Regions from separate parts of the Martinezella jaguaris genome, predicted to be linked through region 2. Evidence: predicted binding sites of a transcription regulator. Region 2 holds the regulator's gene; the other holds the start of a gene.

The links. The regulator PhoB, encoded in region 2, activates phosphate uptake and scavenging genes when phosphate is short. The targets are predictions, from matches to a motif close to TGTCATNNANCTGTCAT.
Region 1: the regulator PhoB is predicted to act here: its motif matches at 1,922-1,938, upstream of CCGE525_RS09745 (toxic anion resistance protein).

Annotation. Positions count from the first base shown of each region.
Region 1 is NZ_CP032694.1:1,971,663-1,979,132, reverse strand. Features, by position in the region: gene CCGE525_RS09750 (substrate-binding domain-containing protein) at 1-667, opposite strand, end outside; gene CCGE525_RS09745 (toxic anion resistance protein) at 676-1,752, opposite strand; gene CCGE525_RS09740 (cell envelope integrity EipB family protein) at 1,974-2,801, opposite strand; gene CCGE525_RS09735 (RidA family protein) at 2,939-3,406, shown strand; gene CCGE525_RS09730 (glycerophosphodiester phosphodiesterase) at 3,406-4,137, shown strand; gene CCGE525_RS09725 (GNAT family N-acetyltransferase) at 4,134-5,321, shown strand; gene CCGE525_RS09720 (HIT family protein) at 5,467-5,895, shown strand; gene clpA (ATP-dependent Clp protease ATP-binding subunit ClpA) at 6,013-7,470, opposite strand, start outside.
Region 2 is NZ_CP032694.1:740,623-748,092, forward strand. Features, by position in the region: gene pstC (phosphate ABC transporter permease subunit PstC) at 1-1,413, shown strand, start outside; gene pstA (phosphate ABC transporter permease PstA) at 1,410-2,744, shown strand; gene pstB (phosphate ABC transporter ATP-binding protein PstB) at 2,759-3,574, shown strand; gene phoU (phosphate signaling complex protein PhoU) at 3,626-4,339, shown strand; gene phoB (phosphate regulon transcriptional regulator PhoB) at 4,372-5,055, shown strand; gene CCGE525_RS03685 (GcrA family cell cycle regulator) at 5,141-5,665, opposite strand; gene CCGE525_RS03690 (aspartate aminotransferase family protein) at 6,092-7,291, shown strand; gene argF (ornithine carbamoyltransferase) at 7,365-7,470, shown strand, end outside.

The DNA of each region.
Region 1 (7,470 bases), 1.2 Mb from region 2:
AGTTCCACATGGCATCGTAGAGCGTGCCCTTGCTGGCGGATTCCGTGTAGAGGTCCGCAAGCCAGCCGGACGAACCGGACGAGCGTTCGACCCCGGCAAGCAATGCCCTGACGGTGTCCTGGACGTCCGGCTTGTCGAGATCGCCCGGCTCGATGACGGGCTTGTTGCCGAGCGCGCTTGAAAGCATGGCGAGATAGGCGCTCGCGCCTGAATTGGACTGGGTTGCCGAGGTCATGAGAAACTTCAGCGAGCCGCCCTTAACCGCCGCCAATATGTCTTTCATATAGACCGGCTTGCCGACCCAGCCGAGCGCCTCGGCCTTGGAGCTGCGCACGCCGAGAATGACTGGCATCTGCGCCACCGATGTCAGCGACTTCACGCGACGTTTGGTATCGAAAATATCGACCCAGACACTCGATGCCGGCCAGACGGCGTCCTGTTCGACGCCTTTGTCGCTCTGCAGTGCCAGACCAATATCCAGCGTGCCTTCATAGGTGAAGCTGCAGGTCGCGCTCTTCTGTTTGCAGAATTCCTCGACGATAGGCTGCATAACGGTGTTTTCCGAGCCGGAGACGATCGAGAATTTCGGATCCTTGCCGCCTAAATTGCAGCCTGTGAGGACAAGAGCAGCCGTCAGCGCCAGTCCGGTGAGAAATGTGCGGATCATCATGCCGCTCATCGTGCCTCGATCATTGCTTTCTTGAGTTCGACGGTCATTTTCTCCATTTGCTGCTCGGCTTCTGCCCGCTTCCTGCGGCCCTCCTCCTGCACCTTCAAGACGCCGTTGATGGTATCGATCAGGTCACGATTGGCGGCGGCGAGCGTATCGATATCGACGATGCCGCGCTGCGACTGCTGCTCGATGGCAATCGCCTGGTCCTTCATCATCTCGGATGCCTGGCGGATCATGTCGTTGGTGGCGTCGGTGACGGTCTTCTGCAGCTCAAGCGCCGATTTCTGTCGGGACAACCCCAGCAGAATCACCATCTTCTGCTTCCAGGCCGGCACAGTCAGCGCCGACGTCGCCTGCAGGTTCTCGATCAGCGTCTCGTCGCCGGCCTGAACGATGCGGATCTGCGGCAATTGCTGAATGCCGAGCTGGCGCGCCTGCTGCAGGTAGAATACCCGCTTCTCGAGCCGGTCGAGGGCTTGCACGTTGTCCTGATAAGTCTGCGCCTCCAACATGCCGCCGCCGGGATTGGCAGCGGCCGCGTCGGCGGCACTTTTCAGCTTCGGCAGTTCGACACTGCGAAAATGCTCGGCAAAGGTCTTGCCAGCCTGGACATAGGCGTCGAGCTGCAGGATGGACTGCTTCGTCTCCTCATGGAGATCGTCGAGAAGCGCGATGTCGCGGCGAAGCGTATCCTTGTGCCGATCGAGCTCGAGGCCGATGCGGTCGATCTGGCCGGCCACATCCTCGAACTCCTCCTTGAAGCGTTCCAGCCTCGCCTTGAACGACGAGAATATCTTAGAAAGGAAGCCCTCATCCTTCAGCGATGCAGGGTCAAGCTTCTTCGACTTGATGATGATATCGGTCAGCAGCCTGCCGACTTCGCCAAGATCCCGATTTCGGACCTCGCGGAGAATCTTGTCGGAATAGTCCGAAACGGATTGCTGAGCGCGGTCGCCATAGACGGAAATGCCGGCGCGATCGGTCAGATCGATGGTATCGCCGATACGGGCAATTTCTGCCGGATCGGCGGTGACAGCCGGCAAAGCGTCGGAGGTTGGAGCGAGATCGGTATTGGCCATAGGTCGTGCTTTCTCGTCTATCAACACGGGACCTGTCTGCGGAACACCGGCCGATTATTCCACGATAAGCGACGCGGCCCGCACGGCCCACTACAATTCCAGATAGGCACAACGGGACATGAGACTCACTCACCGCGTGCCGAATGCTTCACAGAATAGTGAAACTTCGGACACGGTTTTATGACGGAGATTTTACTTTGTGGCCTGCGCCCTCACAAAGCCTATTGGCAAGCCTTGGTGTCGAGCACTTCAAGCTTGGAGAGCCTGCCGGTCAATACGAAGTCGCCATAGTCCATCGTGAGGTCACGGGTAATGCCGTTCTCATAGAGCTTGAACGACATGCGGTAGACCGGCACGGCGTCGCCCTTGGACTTCTCGTCGAAATAAGCCACGGTCACCGGCCAGTACGGCGTCTTCGCGAAGACGCCGGCCTTATCGGCATCGGGGTCGTCGGTGGCGGGCGTCGCCTGTTTGCCGACGACGGTGGTTGCGATCAACGGCTTGTCGCCATCGTCGGAGCCGTCAAAAACCTCGGCCTCAAAGAAATTCCTGCCCAGCTTCGCATTATGGATGATGTCGAGCATATGTTCCGTCGGAAAACGGCTTTGGATGAGCTCGACCTGCTTGGCCTTCGGCTGGGTCAGGCTAACCTTTATGCCCTTCTGATCGTCCGCCGCTGCGCCGCGGACATCCTTGTCGAGCTGATCGTCGGTATAGGACTTGGTTTCGAAGCGGAAAATCCGCTTGGCGAGATCCTCGAACGTGGTCGTCTGCTGGTCGCTGACACGAGTTGAATCGCCCGTGTCGATCTGCGTGACGAAACGGAAATTGGTGGTGAATCCGGTGCAATCAGAGCCGTCAAACTCGTAGACCATACGGCCGAACATGCCGGCGATGCCGGAGCGGTCAGAGGCGTCCTTCAGCTCGAGATCGTAGACGGCGCGATGGGCGATCAGCCCACTCGGACCGGCCGCGTGGGCAGGGGATACGCTGAGAAACGCGACGCCCAAACTCGAAACAACAACGGCGGCAAGACTCGAGCGGAACATTCATTATCTCCTGTTGGACTCGCACGCGATGTTATAAGAACGCTTTCGGCTAAAACGAGGCTGCCGCCCCCCCAATCACGGGAATTTAGCCTTGATGCCGGATTTTTGAAGATTTTACAACAAAACGGGAGATGAAAATGTCCGACGCTATCGAGGGCCGTCTGAAGGAGCTTGGCATCGTCCTGCCTCAGGCTGCCGCGCCGGCCGCCAACTACGTACCCTATGTCATCAGCGGCAATCTTCTTTATCTGTCCGGGCAATTGCCCATGGAAAACGGCAGGCTCGCCATCACCGGTCTCCTCGGCAGGGACGTCGACGTCGCCGGCGGCCAACGCGCTGCCGAGCTTTGCGCCATGAATATTCTTGCCCAGGCGAAGGCTGCCCTGGGTGGCGATCTCGGCCGCATCAAACGTATCATAAAGCTGAACGGCTTTGTCGCCTCAGTGCCCGAATTCGTCGAACAACATCTTGTGATCAACGGCGCCTCCAATCTTCTGGCAAATATACTGGGCGATACCGGCAAGCATGCACGCGCCGCTGTCGGCATGGCGGCGCTGCCGCTGAATGCCGCCGTCGAGATCGATGCCATCATGGAAATTGCATAATGAGCAAGATTGCCTGGCTTACCGAACGTCCTGTCGCTCATCGCGGCTATCACGACATGAACCGGCAGGTTTGGGAAAACACGCTGTCGGCCTTTGCTCGCGCAATCGAGGCGGGCTTTTCCATCGAATGCGATCTGCATTATGCCTCCGACAGCGTCCCTGTCGTTTTTCATGACGACGACCTGCAACGCGTCTGCAATCTTCCTGGCGAGCTTCGTGACCGTACTTCGGCCGAACTCGGTCTACTCTCGGTCGGCGGCACGAAGGACAAGGTTCCGACGCTGAGACAGCTCCTCAAGCTTTGCGACGGCAAGGTGCCGCTGGTGCTGGAACTCAAGGGCCGCGAGGGCGACGATGAAGGCTTTGCGGAATCCGTGCTCGAAGTGCTGGAAGGCTATAAGGGTCACGTGGCCCTGATGAGCTTCGATCACTGGTTGCTCAAGGACCTGAAGGCACTTGATGCACCCTACCCCGTCGGCCTGACAGCCGATGGAAATGAGCCCGAGACGTTTTTTAAGCATGACGAAGCCATGCAGCTTGGGCTAGACTTCATTTCGTATTTTTATGGTCACCTGCCGAATGCGTTCATCACGGCGCAGCGCCAGCGTGGTATTCCGGTCATCACCTGGACTGTGCGCGACGAAGCAGCCCGCCAACAAACATTTGCCAACGCAGACCAGATGACCTTCGAAGGTTTTGATCCCAGAGAGAGCCCTTCCCTCATTTCATGACAGACGAATTATCCATTCGCGTAGAACGTTCCTTCAAGAACATCGCTCCGGAGAGCTGGTGCAAGCTCGCCGGGGCGTCGAGGAGTGCTGCGGTGCTGCCGTATAACCCCTTTGTCTCGCATGCCTTTCTGTCGTCGCTGGAGGAGTCCGGCTCCGCTACCGACAAAACCGGCTGGCTCGGCAATCACCTGCTGCTCGAAACCGATAGCGGCGAATTGATCGGTGCTATCCCCGGCTATCTCAAGAACCACAGCCAGGGCGAATATGTCTTCGATCATGGCTGGGCCGATGCCTTCGAGCGTGCCGGCGGCCATTATTACCCGAAGCTGCAATGTTCCATTCCCTTCACGCCGGCGACCGGTCCGCGCCTGCTTGTTGCCGAGGGTTGGGATCGCCAGATGATTCAGCCCGCACTGGCCGAAAGCCTGAAGGAAGTGACCCGGCAGCTCGGCGTCTCCTCCGCCCACATCACCTTCCTGCCGGATGACGAGATTTGCGTCTTCGAAGGCGACGGCTATCTGCACCGTACCGACCAGCAGTTCCATTTCATCAACGACGGCTATGCCGATCATGACGCCTTCCTGGAAACGCTGGCGTCGCGCAAGCGCAAAGCACTGAAAAAAGAGCGTCGCGCGGCCCTCGAAAACGGCATCAGCATCGACTGGCTGACCGGCAGAGACCTTACCGAGCGCGTCTGGGACCAGTTCTTCACCTTCTATATGGACACCGGCAGCCGCAAATGGGGTCGGCCCTACCTTACCCGCAAATTCTACTCGCTGATCGGCGAACGGATGGCCGACGATGTCCTGCTGGTGATGGCGAAGCGCGAAGGCCGCTATATCGCCGGAGCCATCAACTTCATCGGCGGCGAAGCGCTCTATGGCAGGCATTGGGGCTGCATCGAAGATCACCCCTTCCTGCACTTTGAAGTCTGCTATCATCAGGCGATCGATTTCGCGCTGGCCAAGGGGCTGAAGCGGGTCGAAGCCGGTGCGCAGGGCGAACACAAACTCGCTCGCGGCTACCTGCCGGTCATTACGCATTCGGCGCACTATATCGGCCATCAGGGCTTGCGCCGCGCCGTTGCCGACTACCTCAAGCACGAGCGCGAGCAAGTGGAGGAGATGAGCGAGATCCTGACCGAGCACAGCCCCTTCCGCAAAGGCGAACGGCAAGATATCTAGAGCATCCCACTTTCAGGTGGAATCGACTGCAAGCAGATAAGATGCTCTAGATTCAAAAGACTAGAGCGACCTTTGTGCGTTCAAATGAACGCACGGCGCTCTAGCTGCCCTGGAGAACTATAATCGGAAGACGAGGAGACCCTGGATGACCAGCCCCGCCTATGACGCCAACAATATTTTCGCGAAGATCCTGAAAGGTGAGATCCCGTCCCATCGTGTCTATGAGGATGAGCACACTGTCGCTTTCATGGACGTCATGCCGCAAGCGCCCGGCCATACGCTGGTGCTGCCGAAATCACCTTCGCGCAACATTCTCGATGCGGATCCGAGCGCCCTGCCACATTTGATCACGACGGTCCAGAAAGTCGCGGTCGCGGTCCAGGAGGCTTTCGATGCGGATGGCGTTTATATCGCCCAGTTCAACGAGCCGGCAGCGGGCCAGACGGTATTCCACCTGCATTTCCACATCATCCCACGCCACGAGGGTATCGCGCTGAAACCGCATGCAGGCAGGACGGAAGATGGCGCGGTGTTGGCTGAGAATGCAAAGAAGATTATCGAGCTTCTGCGCTGATCCGAGCAAGCGCTGATCTTCCTAATTCTCTTTATGAGATATGGTTCATAAGCCTATGAAAACGGCTGCATTGTCACCAATGCAGCCGTTTTGTTTTCTCAGGCGATCAGTCGCCGATTATTTGCGCGGCACCTTCGGCACCGTGCTTCCCTTGCGCGGCGACTTGCTTTCCGGCTCGTCGTCGCCGGCAGACGGCGTCTTCGGCGAACGGCGGGCATCGGAAGCGGTGCCTGCCTTGCCGACGCGGCTTCTGGTCTTAACGGTATCACCGTCATCCTCGTCCACCTCAACCACGGCGTCGACCACTTCGGCTTCCGGCTTCGGCCGGATCGGGGCGGTATCCGCGATGGAGTCGAGCAGGATTCCGGTTGTGCCGTCTTCCTTCTTGCCGACGGTAACCTTGACAACGCCGCCCTTCTTCAGCTTACCGAAGAGGATTTCGTTCGCCAGCGGCTTCTTGATGTGTTCCTGGATGACGCGTGCCAACGGGCGGGCACCCATCTTGTCGTCGTAACCCTTCTCGGACAGCCAGGCGATCGCATCCTCGTGCAGATCGAAGGTAACATTCCGTTCGGAAAGCTGAGCCTCAAGCTGCATGATGAACTTCTGCACGACCTTGTGGATGACCGTAGTCGGCAGCGCCGCGAACGGAATGGTCGCATCCAGACGGTTGCGGAATTCCGGGGTGAAGAGCCGGTTGAGAGCCTCTTCGTCCTCGCCCGTACGCTTGGACGAACCGAAGCCGATGGCGGACTTGGCCATTTCCGATGCGCCCGCATTGGTCGTCATGATCAGGATGACGTTGCGGAAGTCGATCTTCTTGCCGTTGTGGTCGGTCAGTGCGCCATGGTCCATGACCTGCAACAGGATATTGAAGATATCCGGATGCGCCTTCTCGATTTCGTCAAGCAGCACAACGCTATGCGGATGCTGATCAACACCATCGGTCAGCAGACCGCCCTGATCGAAGCCGACATAGCCGGGAGGTGCGCCGAGTAGACGGGAAACCGTGTGACGCTCCATATATTCCGACATGTCGAAGCGCAGCAGTTCGACGCCGAGCGAGGAAGCAAGCTGCTTGGCGACTTCCGTCTTGCCAACGCCGGTCGGGCCGGAGAAGACGTAGCAGCCGATCGGCTTGTTCGGTTCGCGCAAGCCGGCACGGGCCAGCTTGATCGAAGTCGACAGAGCTTCGATTGCCGTATCCTGACCGTAAACGACCGAACGCAGCTCCTGCTCGAGATTGGCAAGAACCATCTCGTCGTCCTTGGACACCGTCTTCGGCGGAATGCGCGCCATGGTGGCGATCGTAACCTCGATCTCGCGCTCCGTGATTAGCTTGCGACGCTTCGACGGCGGGAGCAGCATTTGCGCCGCACCGGTTTCGTCGATGACATCGATCGCCTTGTCCGGAAGCTTGCGGTCGGAGATATAACGAGCCGACAGTTCGACCGCCGACTTGATGGCGTCGTTCGAGTAACGCAGGTGATGATACTCTTCGAAATAGGGCTTCAGTCCCTTCATGATTTCGATGGCATCCTCGATGCTCGGCTCGTTGACGTCGATCTTCTGGAA
Region 2 (7,470 bases):
AGAGCGGCTGCGCTTTCCGGCGGCAGGTCCTCGGCCATGCACTCGCGGCTTGGCTACCACGGCGCCTATGCCGCCATCTGGGCTGTGTTGCCGGCGCTGGCGCTGATCTGCGTCTGGCTGGCGATCAGCCCGGAGGTGATCGACGGTTTCGTGATCAAATCCTTTCCGGAGGAGGTGAAATCCCTGCCGCAAGCCGAGCTCAACCTCAGCTACGGCATGGTGCGCAGCATCGCCCACGGCATGCGCCTGCTTGATGACCAGGAACTTGCCACCGTGGCCAGCGGCTCGGCCGATCTTCAATTGCTCCTGGCGCAGAAGGGTGTCCCGCTCGCGGTCCGGCCAACCGGCTATATGATCGAGGCCGCCAACAAATACAACAACATGCGATATGTGAGCCGCGTCGTCATGTCGGTGGCGGCCATCATTCTTTCGGTGCTCTCAGCCATTCATGGACTGCGGGCCATCGCGCTGCGCTTTCGTGCCCGCAACCGAGTGGAGCAGGTCATTCTCGGCGGCCTGATCGTCGCTTCCTCCATCGCCGTGCTGACGACGGTCGGCATTGTCGCTTCGATGCTGTCGGAGGCGGCTCGCTTCTTCAACATGGTTCCAGCCGCCGAATTCTTCTTCGGCACCGTTTGGGATCCGCGTTTTGCCGGCGCCGGTTCGCAAACGTCGGGCACGTTCGGGCTCATCCCGTTACTGGCCGGCACGCTCTATATCGGCCTCGTCGCCATGTTGGTAGCAGTCCCGGTGGGGCTGTTTGCCGCCATCTACATGGCCGAATATGCCTCGGCGCGCGTGCGTTCCGTCGCTAAACCGATGCTCGAAGTGCTGGCCGGCATTCCGACCATCGTCTACGGCTTTTTTGCCCTGGTGACGGTCGGCCCGTTCCTGCGCGATATTTCCGCCGATATCAACGGCCTGCTCACGGGCAATTATGCGAGCTTCATCGAGGCGCAGAGCGTCCTGACCGCCGGCTTCGTCATGGGCGTCATGCTCATTCCCTATGTCTCGTCGCTCTCGGACGACATTATCATGGCCGTGCCGCGTTCGCTGCGCGACGGTTCGCTTGGCCTCGGTGCCACGCGGTCGGAAACGGTCAAGCGCGTCCTTCTGCCGGCTGCATTGCCGGGCATCGTCGGTGCGCTGCTGATGACGGCGTCGCGGGCGGTCGGCGAGACGATGATCGTCGTACTAGCGGCCGGCGTTGCTGCCCGCATGCAGCTCGATCCTTTCGAGCCGATGACGACGGTCACCGTAAAGATCGTCAACCAGTTGACCGGCGACCTCGAATTTACCTCGCCGCAGACACTGGTGGCCTTCGCGCTCGGCATCACGCTCTTCGGCCTGACCCTTTGCCTGAACGTTTATGCGCTCTACATCGTCCGCCGATATAGGGAGCAATACGAATGAGCGATGTCGTAACTTCCGCCCCATCGCCGATTCCGCGTGGGATGACGCCCGGCGCGCCGCTGCGGCGTGATATCGGCATCAAGCGTCGCTACGCCGCTGAACGCCGATTCCGCGCCTATGGTCTTGCCGCCGTTACCTTCGGCCTTGTCTTCCTCATCATCCTGGTCTCCACAGTGGTACGCCACGGCTACACGGCCTTCGTGCAGACCTCGATCATCTTGCCGATAGAGTTCACCGAGAAGGTGATCGATCCCGCCGGCAAGCGCGGCGGCGATCCGAAGGTGCTGATATCAGCCAATTATCCGGTTCTCATCCGTGACGCTCTGGTGAAGGCTCTGGGCATCGATCCTTCCAACCGGGTGCTCGTCCGCGAAGCGACGGAAATGGTATCGGACGGCGCACGGATTGCATTGCGCGACAAGGTCCTGGCCGATCCCTCGATCATCGGGAAGACGGTAGAGGTCACTTTCCTCGCCAGCGCCAATATCGACTCCGCCAACAAGGGACAGATCGACCTGACGGCGGCCGAAAAGGACCGCAAGGTCTCCGACCAGCAGCTCGCATGGATGAGGCAACTCGCCGCCGGCGGTGCGTTGTACAAGGCATTCAACACCGGCCTGTTCTTGTCCGGCAATTCGAGCCGCCCGGAGGCTGCGGGCCTCGGTGTCGCGCTGATCGGTTCCCTCTATCTGATGCTCACCGTGCTGGTCTTGGCATTGCCGGTTGGCGTTGCCGCCTCGATCTACCTGGAGGAATTCGCGCCGAAGAACCGGCTGACCGATCTGATCGAGGTCAATATCAACAATCTCGCGGCGGTGCCGTCGATCGTCTACGGCCTGCTCGGCCTTTCGGTCTTCATTAATTTCATGGGCCTGCCCCGTTCTGCCTCGCTGGTCGGCGGGCTGGTGCTCAGCCTGATGACGCTGCCGATGATCATTATCGCCACGCGCTCGGCGCTGAGGGCCGTGCCGCCGTCGATCCGCAGCGCGGCCCTCGGCCTTGGTGCTTCGCGCATGCAGGTGGTGTTCCACCATGTCCTGCCGCTCGCCATGCCCGGCATTCTGACGGGCACGATCCTCGGGCTGGCGCATGCGCTTGGCGAAACCGCGCCGTTGCTCTTGATCGGCATGGTCGCCTTCGTCGCCAATTATCCGGCAGGGCCGCTCGATCCCTCGACGGCGCTGCCGGTGCAGATCTACATGTGGGCGAGCGAAGCCGAGCGCGCCTTTGTCGAAAGAACCTCCGGGGCCATTATCGTCCTGCTCTTCTTCCTCGTTGCGATGAATATCGGGGCTATCCTGCTGCGCCGTCGTTTTGAGCGGCGCTGGTGACAGGAGGCGATGGAATGAACATGATGACGGAAGCCGTGAGCGAAAAAGTACTGGCTAAGAAGATGATGACGATCCCCTATAAGATGATCGGCCAGGACGTCTCGGTCTATTATGGCGACAAGCGCGCCCTGTTCGACGTGAACCTGAACATCCGCGTCAATACGGTCACGGCGCTGATCGGTCCTTCCGGCTGCGGCAAATCCACCTTCCTGCGTTGCCTCAATCGCATGAACGATACGATCGACACCTGCCGCATCACCGGCAAGATCACGCTCGATGATCAGGATGTCTATGACAGCGCCATCGATGTTGTAGAGCTGCGCGCCCGTGTCGGCATGGTGTTCCAAAAGCCAAATCCGTTCCCGAAGTCGATCTACGAGAATGTAGCCTATGGGCCCCGTATCCACGGGCTTCACCGTTCCAAAGCCGATCTGGATCACATCGTCGAAACCAGCCTGCAGAAGGCTGGCCTTTGGGGAGAAGTGAAGGATCGGCTGTATGATGCCGGCACCAGCCTGTCCGGCGGCCAGCAGCAGCGTCTCTGCATTGCCCGCGCCGTCGCCGTCAGTCCGGAGGTCATCCTCATGGATGAGCCGTGCTCGGCACTCGATCCGATCGCCACCGCCAAAGTCGAGGAACTCATACATGAGCTGCGGGAAAACTTCACGATCGTCATCGTGACGCATTCCATGCAGCAAGCAGCCCGCGTTTCACAACGCACCGCGATGTTTCACCTCGGCCATCTGGTCGAGGAGAACGACACCGATAAGATGTTCACCAATCCCGATGATTTCCGCACGCAGGATTACATCATGGGCCGCTTTGGCTGATGATGCTCCCCGCGCGGTTCCCTTCACATCGTTCACCTTGAGGATAGCAAAATGGTCTCTACACACATTCTCTCTGCCTATGACGAAGACCTAAAATTCCTGACACGCCGCATTTCCGAAATGGGCGGCCTGGCGGAGCAGATGGTCAGCGACAGCGTCCGCGCACTGGTAAACGGCGATGCCAGCCTTGCGCAGAAGGTCATCTCCGATGACGTCATTCTGGACCACGCCGAGCGTGAGGTCGGCGACAAGGCGATCGTCACCATCGCTCGCCGCCAGCCGATGGCTGCCGACCTGCGTGAAATCATGGGTTCCATCCGCATCGCCTCCGACCTGGAGCGCGTCGGCGATCTCGGCAAGAACACCGCCAAGCGCGTCATCGCCGTGCAGGGCACCGGCGTTCCGCGTCGTCTCGCCCGCGGCATCGAACATCTCTCCGAACTGGCGCTCGTCCAGCTCAAGGAAGTACTCGATGTCTATACGACCCGTTCGCCTGACAAGGCCGTATCGATCCGCGAACGCGACGAGGAAATCGACGCCATGTACACCTCGCTCTTCCGCGAGATGCTGACCTACATGATGGAAGATCCGCGCAACATCACCACCTGCACGCATCTTCTCTTCTGCGCCAAGAACATCGAGCGCATCGGCGACCATGCCACCAACATCGCCGAGACGATCTATTACATGGCGACCGGTGCTCAGCCCGAAGGCGAGCGCCCGAAAGACGATACTGCCAATACCGTCGGTGCAGTGACGGAATAACGTAGAAGCCAAGAGAGGGAGACCAGAGGCGCATGGTTCCGAGAGTAGCTGTTGTAGAAGACGAGGAAGCGCTAAGCGTTCTGCTGCGCTATAACCTCGAGGCCGAAGGCTTCGAGGTCGACACTATCCTGAGAGGCGATGAAGCCGAGCTGCGCCTCCAGGAGCGCATCCCCGATCTTCTGATCCTCGACTGGATGCTCCCCGGCGTGTCCGGCATCGAACTCTGCCGCCGGCTGCGCATGCGGCCGGAGACGGAGCGCCTGCCGATCATCATGCTCACGGCCCGCGGCGAGGAAAGCGAGCGCGTGCGCGGCCTTTCCACCGGCGCGGACGACTATGTCGTCAAGCCGTTCTCGACGCCGGAGCTGATGGCTCGCGTCAAGGCGATGCTGCGCAGAGCCCGCCCGGAGGTTCTCTCCACGGTGTTGCGCTGTGGCGATATCGAGCTGGACCGCGAGACCCATCGCGTTCACCGCAAGAGCCGCGAAGTGCGGTTGGGGCCGACGGAATTCCGCCTGCTGGAATTCCTGATGTCCTCGCCGGGCCGCGTATTCTCGCGTTCGCAGTTGCTCGACGGTGTATGGGGACACGATATCTATGTCGACGAACGCACTGTCGATGTGCATGTCGGTCGCCTGCGCAAGGCCCTGAATTTCTCCAATATGCAGGACGTCATTCGCACCGTTCGCGGCGCGGGTTATTCCATGGAGGCCTGATCGGATCATCCGACTGGTTTTTTGCAGAGCGGCGGAAACAGAAAACGGGCCTTTCGGCCCGTTTCTTTCATTTGGCTGATGTGGTTCAGTGTGCCGCTCGGCGCCGATCATGGACCGGCTGATAAGCCAGGCGCTGATGGTAGGTGCAGTAGGGCGAAGAGTCCGGGCTGTCGTTGCCGCAGAAGTGAAAATCGTCCTTCAGCGGGTCGCCGACTGGCCACTTGCAGGTGCGTTCGGTGAGTTCCGTCAGGCCGAGACGGCGCGAGATCGGAACCACCACATTGGCGGCCGGACGATATTCGATCTCGTGGACGGTATCGATCTCGACCTCTTCCTTGAGCATTGTCGCACCCTGCTGGCGGGTAACCGTGCGGGTTGCAACGCGCGAGGCGTAATTCGGCGCGCGTGGTGCCGAGGTATTGCGTTTTGGCGCTCGAGCCGTCGTTGCCGCTCCGCCGGCCTTGGCCCGGCCCGGCAGGCTCAAGCGATGCACTTTGCCGATGACGGCATTACGACTGACACCACCGAGCTGTGCCGCGATCTGGCTGGCGCTCAAACCTTCGGACCACAGCTTCTTCAGCTTCTCGACGCGTTCGTCTGTCCAATTCATGCCCTGTCTCCGCTGTCGCGTTTCTGATGGCAGAATCCCTCACCATTGCCTCGCATTGGGTCGAGGCGTGAAACGCTTTAAAATTGTGGTGACTAGTTCCGCCGCATGCAGTCTAGTAATTGGTTTTTAACCTAGTGTGAGGCTGACTCCGTGACAAGAGTCGCGGGAATCTTGGAGAATCGATTTCGAGGTTTTCCCCAACTTGCTATAGGTGAGTGGCATTTATGCAATATAAGTTGTCAAAGACGAGCCGTCCCTCCAGAGGCGCTCTGCCGCACCTGCTAAATCGCCAGTTTTGTTGACATCGCGGTGCAAAACATCAATAGTGCCTCAGGCCGCCGCAAGGCGGCATTTTGATTTTTCTGGGCCCGTTTCACTCGAAGGAAACGATTGGCCCTAAAGGTTGTGATCGAGGAGATATGGGCCATGGCTGAAACCGCGCCGCTTTATGACACCTATGTGCGTGCTCCGCTGCGGTTCGAGCGAGGCGAAGGCGTATGGCTGATCACAGAAACCGGCGAACGCTATCTCGATTTCGCCGCCGGCGTCGCGGTGAATGCGCTCGGCCATGCGCATCCCCATCTGGTTGCAGAGCTGAAGTCGCAGGCCGACAAGGTCTGGCACCTGTCCAACCTCTATGAGGTGCCGGGCCAGGAGAAGCTGTCGAAGCGCCTGACGGAAGCCACCTTCGCCGACAAGGTGTTCTTCACCAATTCGGGCGCCGAGGCGCTGGAATGCGCCATCAAGACGGCACGGCGCTACCAGTTCGCCAAGGGTCATCCCGAGAGATACCATATCATCACCTTCGAAGGCGCTTTCCACGGCCGCACGATCGCGACGATCGCCGCCGGCGGTCAGGAGAAATATCTCGAAGGTTTCGGCCCGAAGGCGCCTGGATTCGACCAGGTACCCTTCGGCGATCTCGACGCGGTGCGTGCCGCCGTTACCAATGAGACGGCCGCCATTCTGATCGAACCTGTTCAGGGCGAGGGTGGTATCCGCCCGGCGACGAATGAGTTCTTGCGCGGGCTGCGTCAGATCTGCGACGAGCATGGTCTGCTTCTGGTCCTCGACGAAGTTCAGACCGGCGTCGGCCGCACCGGCAAGCTTTTCGCCCACGAATGGGCGGGCATTACCCCTGATATCATGGCCGTTGCCAAGGGTATCGGCGGCGGCTTTCCGCTCGGCGCCTGCCTTGCGACTGCTGAGGCCGCATCAGGCATGAAAGCCGGCACGCATGGCTCGACCTATGGCGGCAACCCGCTCGCCATGGCCGTCGGCAATGCCGTGCTGGATGTCGTGCTGGCCGATGGCTTCCTGCAGCATGTGCGCGACGTCGCATTGGTCTTCCGCCAGGGCCTCGCCTCGCTCAAGGATCGTTTTCCGGATATCATCGAGGATATCCGCGGCGAGGGGCTGTTGCTCGGCATTAAGGCTGCCATTCCGCAGGCAGAGCTGTTGCAGGCGATCCGCGCCGAGCATCTGCTGGGCGTGCCGGCCGGCGACAACGTCATCCGCCTGCTGCCGCCGCTGGTGGTGACGGCCGAGGAAGCGCGCGAAGGCATTGCTCGTATCGAACGTGCTGCAGAATCGCTGCGCGCCGCCCGCGTCAAGAAGTCGGCTTGAGTTCAACGCCTGCTGATCGGGGCGTTTTTGCCCCAACAGCGGGCGTTATCTTTTTTGGGAGTACAGGTAGGACATGGCTTCACCGAAACACTTTCTCGATCTCTCCGCCGTCGCGGCGACCGATCTGCGCAGCATCATCGACGATGCCATCGTGCGAAAGCAGGCGCTGAAGGCGGGCG